DNA from 3 places in the Kineococcus deserti genome. Region 1 is predicted to be linked to each of the others. Evidence: riboswitches for the same ligand, from Rfam matches in the RefSeq annotation. Region 1 holds a riboswitch; each other region holds the start of a gene.
The links. A riboswitch is a leader RNA that binds a small molecule or an ion and turns the genes downstream of it on or off. The one in region 1 is predicted to bind S-adenosylmethionine.

Region 1 (3,236 bases):
GGCGGCGACGACGGCGCCGGGACGAGCCCGACGACTCCTCGCCGTCCTCGCCGGTGTCCTCGCCGGCGTCCTCCTCGGACTCCTCCGGCTCCTCGGTCTCGTCGGACTCACGGGCCTCCTCGTCGGAGTCCCCGGTCGGAGCCTCCTCGTCGGAGTCCTCACGGGTGCGGCTGCGGCGGCCCCGTCCGCCGCGGCGACGGCGGCGGCGCGGTGCACCCCCGTCCTCGTCCCGGTCCTCGTCCTGGCCGTCCTCGGTGTCGTCCTCGGCGCCGGCGTCGTCCAGGGTCTCCTCGAGGTCGTCGGCGGTGCCTTCGAGCACGTCCTCGTCGACCTCGTCGACCTCGTCGGTCTCGTCCTGGTCGGCCTGCCCGGTCTCGAAGGCGCGGCGGGCGAAGACGTCGAGGGCGTCCTGGTCGGCTCCGGGCGGCGGGCCGGCCGGGGCGGAGGCGCGGCGACGGCGCCGAGGCGCCTCCTCGGCCTCGGGAGCCTGGAAGAACAGGGCGGTCGCGCGGGCGGCGGCGTCGGCCGCGCGCTCGGCGTCGGTGCGCTCACGGCGGCCACCGCGGGCCATCCCGGCGGCGCGCAGGAGCACCGGGTCGTCCATGAGGTCGGGCTGGGTCTCGGGCTGGGCCTCGGATCGGGTCTCGACCTGCTCCTCGACGGGCGCCTCGGCCGGGGCCGCACCGGCCCCGGTGGGCTGCTCGACGGGCGCCTCCTCGACGGGGACGTCCTCGGCGACGGCGGCGACCTCGGCCACCTCCGGCACCGGCGTCGCCTCTGGAGCCGCCGGGGTCACGTCGACGGTCGGCTCGACGGTCGGCTCGACGGGCGCAGCGGTGGCCTTGCGGGAGCGGCGGCGCCGGGCAGGAGCCTTGACCGGCTCGGCCGGGGCCTCGTCGGCGGCGGGCTCGGCGGCCGCTTCGGCCGCGGCGACCGGTTCGGCGACCGGCTCGGCGACCGGCTCGGGGCTCACCTCGGGGGTGGCCACCTTGCGGGTGGCGCGGCGCGTGCGGCGGCGCGGGGCCGCCTCCTCGGCAGCGGGCACCTCGGCAGCGGGTGCCTCGACCGCGGGGGCGTCGGGGGCCGGCACGGTCACGGGGGCGGGCGTCTCCGCCTCGACGGTGGTCTCGACAGGGGCCTCGACGTGCGCCGGCGGGCCGGCGGGACGACTGGCCGCGCGACGTCGCCGCGGCTTCGTCGCGGGGGTGGTCTTCTCGTCCGCGGCAGCTGCGGCGGCGTTCTCTTCAGGTGTGGTCGTCACGGGTTGCTCCGCTTCGCCCGCAGCGTCCGCTCCACCGGTCAACCCGCGGCCGCTCGAGCGTCCTCGTCGGAATCGCCGGGCGGGTCGTCCCGCACCCGACGGAAGTCCTCGGTGCACCGGCGGGTTCGCGCGACGCGTGCTCCGCCCGTGCCGCCGGCGGTCGTCGTCCAGCACGAGGGCCGGGGCGCCTGCGAGGTCCTTCCACCAGACCGCGGCGCTGCCCGGGACCCGCGCACCAGGCGGCGGTCTCGACGGCGGGCCGCGCGCCCGGTGTGGGGAACGCTCGGCCACCGCCAGTGTGGCACAGCCGACCGCAGGTGACCCTTCGCACCGATCCGGCAGGAACGTGGTCAGGAGGCCCCCGCGTCCGCTACGGTCTGATCAACACCCATCCAGAGTGGCCGAGAGACCTGGCTCGTCGACGCCACAGCAACCACCGCGCGAGCGGCAGGTGCTCCCGCCAGGGGCGATGGAGGAACCGCTGTGACCAGCTGTACCCGTCTGACCCGGCGTTACCACGTCGACCTCTCGCGCACGGCCTCGATGACCTGTACCCCGGGTTCGTCGATGCGCCGGGGGACGCTCCGCGCTCTCTGACCAGCGCAGTCCCTCCCCCAGACCCCTCCCGAGCGCGCCGCCACCGCGCGCACCCCCGACGGACGTCCGTCCGCCCACCCACCGGAGCACACCCATGTCCGCGCCCCGTCGCACCCCTCTGCCCACGAGCACCTCGCGCCTGATCGCCTCCCGCCGCCGGGTGCTGTCCTCCGCCCTCGGCATCGGCGCGCTCGGTGCGCTCGCCGCCTGCGGTGAGGAGCAGTCGGCCTCCGGGCTGGCCGCCGCGCAGGCCGTCGACCTGCAGGGCGCGACCATCAAGCTGATGGTCAACCAGCCGCACGTGCTGGCCTTCACCGACCTGCTCGGGCCGGCGTTCGAGCAGGAGTTCGGCGGCAAGCTCGAGGTCACCGCGATCCCCTACGACCAGCTGACGAGCAAGCAGATCCTGGACGTGCAGGGCGGCGACGGGGAGTTCGACGTCTTCGACTACTTCTACTTCGGCCTCGGTGAGCTGGTGAACGCCGACGCCCTCGTGGACCTGACCGACTGGATCGGCGCGAACGGCGACATCGGCACCGACGACTTCCTCCCGTCGGTCTACGACCCGTACACGCTGCTGGACGGCAAGCGCTACGGCCTGCCCTTCGACGGCGACACCCACGTCCTCTACTACAACGCCGAGGTTTTCGAGCGGTACGGCGTGCAGCCGCCCACGACGTGGGACGAGTACGACGCCGCCGCGGCGAAGATCACCCAGGACTCCGGCGGCAGCGTCTACGGCGCGATCGTCGAGGGCCAGCAGGTGCCGATGATCCTCGGCTGCTCCTTCATCAACCGCCTCGCCGGGTACGGCGGGACGCTGGTCGACGCCGACGGCGGGCCGGCGTTCGCGGGCCAGGAGGGGCTGGCCGCGCTGCAGCACCTCATCACCGTGGCGCCCTCGGCGCTGCCGACGCCGCTGCAGACCGGCTTCGACCAGGCCAACTCGGCGTTCCTGGCCGGTCAGGGCGCGATGCTCGACACCTGGACCGACCTGGGGCTGAAGGCGCAGGACCCGGCCAGCTCGAAGATCGTCGACAAGTGGGGCGTGGTGACGCTGCCGGTCGGCGGGTCGAACACGACACCGCGTTCGGCGCTGGACTCCGGTTTCGGCCTCGGCGTCTCGACGGCCTCGTCCCAGCAGGACAAGGCGGCCGCGTTCATCAAGTGGGCCACCGACCGGGAGCGCAACTTCCTGCTGGCCTCGACGGCCGGGTCGGGCATCGACCCGGCCCGCACGAGCGTGCTGGAGTCGGCGGAGTACGCCACCGCCGCCGGGAAGGCGACCGACGTCATCCGCGAGGGCCTGACGGGCGACCCGCTGGTGTGGCCGAAGCAGGCCGGCGCGCCGAAGGCCCTGCAGGACCTCGTCGACCAG
Region 2 (3,236 bases), on a different contig from region 1:
GCCTTCGTCATGAACACCACGTCCCACATCCAGCACGGCCAGTGGCGCCGGCCGGACGCGCGGCAGCACGAGTTCAACGACGTGCGCACCTGGATCGAGACCGCGAAGCTGCTCGAGGCCGCGAAGTTCGACACGATGTTCTTCGCCGACGTCAGCGGGTTGTACGGCGACGCCGACGCCGACTTCGACGTGTACGTCCGCGAGGGCCTGCAGATCCCCTCCAACGACCCGACCGTCCTGCTGTCGGCGCTGGCGGTGAACACCGAGCACCTCGGGTTCGCCACGACGTCGAACGTGTTCCAGAACCACCCGTTCAACTTCGCCCGGCAGATCTCGACGCTGGACCACATCTCGAACGGCCGGATCGCCTGGAACGTCGTCACCGGCACCCAGGACAACGGAGCCCGCAACTACGGCCTGGACCGGATCACCGAGCACGCCGAGCGCTACCGCTGGGCGCAGGAGTACGTCGACGTCGTCTACAAGCTCTGGGAGGGGTCCTGGGAGGACGACGCCCTGCTGGCCGACAAGGCGAACGGCGTGCACGCCGACCCTGCGAAGATCCACAAGATCTTCCACTCCGGGCAGCGGTACCGGGTCGAGGGACCGCACCTGCCCTCGCCGTCTCCGCAGCGCACCCCGCTGCTGTTCCAGGCCGGCTCGTCCCTGTCGGGGCGGCGGTTCGCGGCGCAGCACGCCGAGGCCGTGTTCGTCATCTCCCCCTCACCGGTGCTGGCGACGCAGCAGATCCGCGAGACGCGCGAACTGGCCGTCGCCGCCGGCCGTCGCCCGGAGGACGTGACCTTCTACCAGGGCCTGAGCTTCGTCATCGGCTCGACCGAGGAGGAGGCGCAGCGCAAGGCCGCCGAGCACGACGAGTTCGTCAGCGTCGACGGGTACCTGGCGCACGCCGCCGTCGTGGACCGCACGGGCCGGGTCTACCCGCCGCAGACGCCGCTGAAGGACGTCGAGACCGACACCGCCCGCGGGTTCACCGAGTGGTTGTCCAAGCACATCACCGACCGCGAACCCGTCGTGGCCGACCTGGCCCGTCAGCGGGCCACCAGCCAGCGCGTCGTCGGCACGCCCGAGCAGATCGCCGACCGGCTGGCGCAGTGGCAGCAGGCGGGGGTCGACGGGATCAACGTGATCAACTGGGTGATCCCCGGGTCGTTCGCCGAGTTCGCCGACCACGTGCTGCCGGTGCTGCGCGAGCGCGGGCTGGCGCAGGCGGAGTACGCGCCGGGTCCGCTGCGGCAGAAGCTCTTCGGCTCGCCCCGGCTCAACGAGCGGCACCCGGCGGCCCGGTACCGGGGGGCCTTCGGGACGGACCGGGTCCCGCAGGCGCAGGTCGTGCCGGTCTCCTGAGAAGCGGTGTGCGGGCCGTCGCGGCGGTGTTAAGGTTCACACAGGTCATGAGTGACAGCGCGAAGCCCTGGCTGGCTGTCCGGCAACCCTCCTCCGCGGTGGGGTGCCCCAGGTGAGGACCTGGCCGGACGACCCCGTCCGGCAAGCGCGGATCACCGGACGCCGTCGACCACGGAGTGCAGCGAGCCGCGCGCCCGCCCGATCGACCTCCGGAGTCCCTCGTGTCCAACGCCCCCGCCCTGCCCGACAAGCCGAAGCGTCGCGGTCTGCTCATCGGGATCGTCGCCGCCGTCGTCGTGATCGCCGTCGTGGTCGTGGCGCTCGTCCTGGGCAACCGGGACGACTCCACGAGCACCACGGCCGGCGGCGAGTCCTCCGGCGAGACCGTGCGCATCGGCGTCGCGGACCAGTCGCTGCCCTACTGGCGCACCTACACCGACCTGGCGAAGTCGCAGCTCGGCGTGACCGTCGAACTGGTCAACTTCTCCGACTACACGCTGCCGAACCCGGCGCTGTCGCAGGGTGAGCTGGACCTGAACCAGTTCCAGCACATCCAGTACCTCGCCAACTACAACGTCGAGGCCGACGACGACATCCAGCCCGTCGGCGCCACCGCGGTCTACCCGCTGCCGCTGTACTCGCTGACCGCCGACTCCGCCGAGGCGCTGCCGGCCGACGCCCAGGTCGCCATCCCCAACGACGCGATCAACCAGGCCCGCGCGCTGCTCGTCCTGCAGCAGGGTGGCCTGCTGACGCTGAAGGACGGCGGCACCGCCTTCTCCACGACCAACGACATCGAGACCTCCAAGGTCCAGGTCACCGCGGTCGCCGCGGACCAGACCGCCAGCGCGCTGCAGAGCGGCTCGGTCGCCGCCGCCGTCGTGAACAACAACTACGCCACGGCCGCGGGCCTGCCCGAGGACGACATCATCGTCGCCGACGACCCGACCGCCGCCGCGGCCGCCCCGTACGTCAACATCTTCGCCGCCCGCGCCGAGGACAAGGACGACGAGACCTACGCGAAGCTCGTGGACCTGTTCCACGACCCGGCCGTGCAGGAGGTCTTCCTGCAGGACAACCCGAGCGCCGTCGTCCAGGACGTCCCGGCCGCCGACCTGCAGGCCAGCCTCGCCGAGGTCGAAGAGGACGCGAAGGCCGCCGCGGGCCAGTGAGCGCGCTCATCACCCTGGAGAAGGTCTCCAAGAGCTTCGGCCGTCGTGACGGGTCCACCGTCACGGCGGTCGACGCCGTTTCGCTCGACGTGCTCGAGGGCGAGGTGCTGGCGGTCATCGGGTACTCCGGGGCCGGCAAGTCGACCCTCGTGCGGCTGCTCAACGCCCTCGAGAAGCCGACGTCGGGCCACGTCCTGGTCGGCGGGCAGGACCTGACCAAGCTGTCCGAGAAGCAGTTGCGGGCCGCCCGGTCCAAGATCGGGATGATCTTCCAGCAGTTCAACCTGTTCCGGTCCCGGACCGTGGCCGGGAACGTCGCGTACCCGCTGAAGGTCGCCGGCGTCGGGCCGAAGGAACGGGACCGCCGCACGGCCGAGCTGCTCGACTTCGTCGGGTTGCTGGACCGCGCCCACAGCTATCCCGAGCAGTTGTCCGGCGGGCAGAAGCAGCGCGTCGGGATCGCCCGTGCGCTCGCGACGAACCCGCCGCTGCTGCTGGCCGACGAGGCCACCAGCGCCCTGGACCCCGAGACCACCACCGAGGTCCTGTCGCTGCTGCGCCGGGTGAACACCGAACTCGGCGTGACGATCGTGGTCATCACGCACGAGATGGAGGCCGTGCGGCAGATCGCCGACCGGGTGGCCGTCATGGAGAACGGGCGGCTGGTGGAGGTCGGTGACACCTACGACGTGTTCT
Region 3 (3,236 bases), on a different contig from region 1:
CCGGCGACGAGGCGGTCGCGCAACGCCGTCTCGTGGGCCTCCAGAGCTCCTGCGGGCAGGGCGGACAACGTCGCGCAGGCCTGCGCGAGCGCGACGGCGCCGACCACGTTGGGCGATCCGGCCTCGTGCCGGTCCGGGCCCTGCGCCCAGCGCACGGCGTCGTGGCTGACGTCCAGGGTCGCCCCGCCACCGGCCAGGTACGGCTCGGCGGCGTCGAGCCAGTCGCGCCGGCCGACCAGCGCGCCGGAACCGAAGGGGGCGTAGAGCTTGTGCCCGGACAGGGCGATCCAGTCGATCTCGTCCGCCGCGACGTCGACCCGCCGGTGCGGCAGCAGCTGGGCGCCGTCGACGGCGATCCGCGCGCCCGCGGCGTGCGCGGCGCGGGCCAGCCGGCGCAGCGGCAGCACCTCCCCGGTCACGTTCGAGGCGCCCGCGACCGCGAGCACGGCGTACCGCCCGGTGGCCAGCCCGGCCTCCAGCAGGGCGGTGGTCTCCTCGGCGTCGGTGCCGCCGCGCACCACCGTCGTGCGGGCCGACCGCTGCCAGGGCAGCAGGTTCGCGTGGTGCTCCACGTCGGCGACCAGCACCTCCGCTCCCGCCGGGACGGCGCGGGAGAGCAGGTCGAGCGCGTCGGTGGTGCTGCGGGTGAAGACCACGACGTCGTCGGGACGGGCCCTCACGAAGGCCCCGACCTGCTCGCGGGCCTGCTCGAACAGGGCGGTGGTGGTGCGCGAGAGGTAGCCGGCGCCACGGTGGACGCTGGCGTAGTGCGGCAGCACCCGGGCCACGCGGTCGGCGACCGTCTGCAGGGCAGGGGCGCTCGCGGCGTTGTCCAGGTTGGCGTAGACGGCCTCCCCGCCGGTGGCCAGCGGCACCCGGGTGCGGGCACCCACGACGGGCAGCAGGGGCTGGACCACGGAACAGGCGGCGGGCGAGAGGGTGCTCAGCGACACGACGGGACTCCTCAGAGGACAGGACCCTGCCGGGAGGACCGGGATCACCCCGCCGAGGTCCGCGCTTGCCGGAACCACCTCGGAACCGGCCAGGTCGTCACCCGGGGCACCCCACCGCGGAGGAGGGTTGCCGGCCAGCGAGCCGGGGCTTGTCGCTGGCACTCATGACCTGCGGGGAGATTGCCACGATCGCCCGCCGACAGCAAGATCGGCGCGTCGGTTCCCGGCCTCGAACGCGCGGACAGCCGACCGGGCTTACTGCCCGGAGGCACTTGTGGGACCGACCGGCCTCGGACTACTTTCGATCTCGACACCATCCAGAGCGGCCGAGAGTCCTGGCTCGACGACGCCGCAGCAACCCCCCGAGCCCGGGCGAGGGTGCTAAAGCCAGGCCGATGGAGTTCGTGATGTCCGCACGACCTGCCGTACCCGCTCACCCGCACCCAGGTCGGGCGCCGGCCCGATGACCCTGGCCCCGCTCCTCGCCGGGGGCGCAGGACGGCCGACGATCAGTTTCGAGCTCTTCCCGGCCCGTTCCGAGGCGGGCCGGGATTTTCTGTGCCACAAGGTCTCCGAACTCGTCGCGACCCGACCCGACTTCGTCTCGGTGACCTTCGGGGCCGCGGGCGGCACCCGCGCGCCGAGCCGGGAACTGCTCGCCCACGTGCTGAGCACGACGGCCGTCCCCGCGATGGCGCACCTCACCTGCGTCGGGCTGTCCCGCCGGGAGGTCGTGGACCTGGCCTGCGAGTTCTACGACGCCGGCGTCCGCGACGTCCTGGCCCTGCGGGGTGATCCGCCGACGGGGGTCGGCGACTGGGCACCGCACCCCGACGGCGTCGGGCGCGCCTGCGACCTGGTGCAACTGCTGCAGGTCGCCGACCGGCGGCGGCTGGCGCTGCGCGGCGGCGCCCGGCCGGTCGACGAGGGCCCGCTGAGCCTGGCCGTCGCGGCCTTCCCCCGCGGAGGCGACGGCGACCTGGCGGCCCTGCGCGCCAAGCAGGACGCCGGTGCGCACTTCGCGATCTGCCAGGTGACGTTCTCGGCCGACGAGTACGCCGGTTTCGTCCACCGGGCCCGTGCGGCGGGCGTCACCATCCCGCTGCTGCCGGGCATCGCGGTGACCGACGACCCGCACCGGCTGAACCGCATCGGTGAACTCACCGGGGTGCGGGCACCCGAACCCCTGCTGGCCGCCCTGGACACCGACGACGCCGCCACCCGGCGGCGCGCCGCGGGCGCGTTCTCCTCGGGTCTGGCGGCGGGACTGCTGGACGCCGGCGCCCCCGGGCTGCACCTCTACACCTTCAACGCGGCCACCCCCGCGCTGGACCTGCTCGACCACCTCGCACTGCCCCGAACTCCCGCCCACGACCAGCACCGCGACGCCGCGGTAGGAGGCCTTCGATGACCGAGAACCCCGCCTGGACCGCGACCGTCCTGGGTTACCCCCGCATCGGCGCCGACCGCGAGGCCAAGAGGGCCCTCGAGGCGCTCTGGGCCGGACGCGCCGACCTGGCCGCCACGGAGGCCGCGCTCGCCGGGGTGCGCGCCGCGACGGTGCGCCGGCTGAACGCGCTGGGTCTGCCCGCGCACGACGCCTCGATCCCGTCGGACTTCTCCGCCTACGACCAGGTGCTCGACGCGGCCGTGGCCGTCGGTGCGGTCCCGGCCCGGTTCGCCGACGTCGTCGGCGCCGACGGCCGCGTCGACCTCGTCGGGTACTCCACGATCGCCCGCGGCCGGGGTGCCGACGCGCCGCTGGAGATGACGAAGTGGTTCGACACGAACTACCACTACCTCGTTCCGGAGATCGGGCCGGACACCACGTTCCGGTTCGCCGACGACCGCGGGGTCCGGGAGTTCTCCGAGGCCCTCGCCGACGGTTTCCTGACCCGGCCCGTCGTCGTCGGCCCGGTGACGTTCCTGCTGCTGGCCAAGGCCGCCGACGGCAGTCCCGCGGGTTTCGCGCCGATCTCCCGGCTCGACGACCTGCTCGGCGCCTACTCCGAGCTCCTGAGCGCCTACGCGGCAGCGGGTGCGGACTGGGTCCAGCTCGACGAACCGGCACTGGTGAGCGATTCGGCCACGGCGGGGGTCGCCGGGCTGGCGGGGCTCGTCGAGGCCGCGTACGGGCGGCTGACCGCCCTCGCGGGCCGGCCGCGGCTGCTGGTCGCGACCCCGTACGGCGACCCGGGCGAGTTCCTGGGTTCCCTCGGGGCGGTCGAGGGGGTCGCCCTGGACCTGGTCCGGGGACCGGTCCCGGCCGACACCGGCGTGCTC

Region 2: it holds a riboswitch for S-adenosylmethionine, as region 1 does, so the genes downstream of both, ACRYR2_RS02865 (MetQ/NlpA family ABC transporter substrate-binding protein) here and ACRYR2_RS09925 (ABC transporter substrate-binding protein) in region 1, are expected to answer to the same signal.
Region 3: it holds a riboswitch for S-adenosylmethionine, as region 1 does, so the genes downstream of both, ACRYR2_RS07695 (methylenetetrahydrofolate reductase) here and ACRYR2_RS09925 (ABC transporter substrate-binding protein) in region 1, are expected to answer to the same signal.

What each region holds. Positions count from the first base shown of each region.
Region 1 covers NZ_JBJLSI010000009.1:118,618-121,853, forward strand. The annotation lists partial or broken gene ACRYR2_RS09920 (Rne/Rng family ribonuclease) at 1-706, opposite strand, end outside; SAM riboswitch class I at 1,647-1,737, shown strand; gene ACRYR2_RS09925 (ABC transporter substrate-binding protein) at 1,953-3,236, shown strand, end outside.
Region 2 covers NZ_JBJLSI010000002.1:187,824-191,059, forward strand. The annotation lists gene ACRYR2_RS02860 (LLM class flavin-dependent oxidoreductase) at 1-1,368, shown strand, start outside; SAM riboswitch class IV at 1,412-1,522, shown strand; gene ACRYR2_RS02865 (MetQ/NlpA family ABC transporter substrate-binding protein) at 1,590-2,540, shown strand; gene ACRYR2_RS02870 (methionine ABC transporter ATP-binding protein) at 2,537-3,236, shown strand, end outside.
Region 3 covers NZ_JBJLSI010000007.1:57,033-60,268, reverse strand. The annotation lists gene ACRYR2_RS07700 (aminotransferase class V-fold PLP-dependent enzyme) at 1-953, opposite strand, end outside; SAM riboswitch class IV at 1,010-1,123, opposite strand; SAM riboswitch class I at 1,264-1,355, shown strand; gene ACRYR2_RS07695 (methylenetetrahydrofolate reductase) at 1,417-2,364, shown strand; gene metE (5-methyltetrahydropteroyltriglutamate--homocysteine S-methyltransferase) at 2,361-3,236, shown strand, end outside.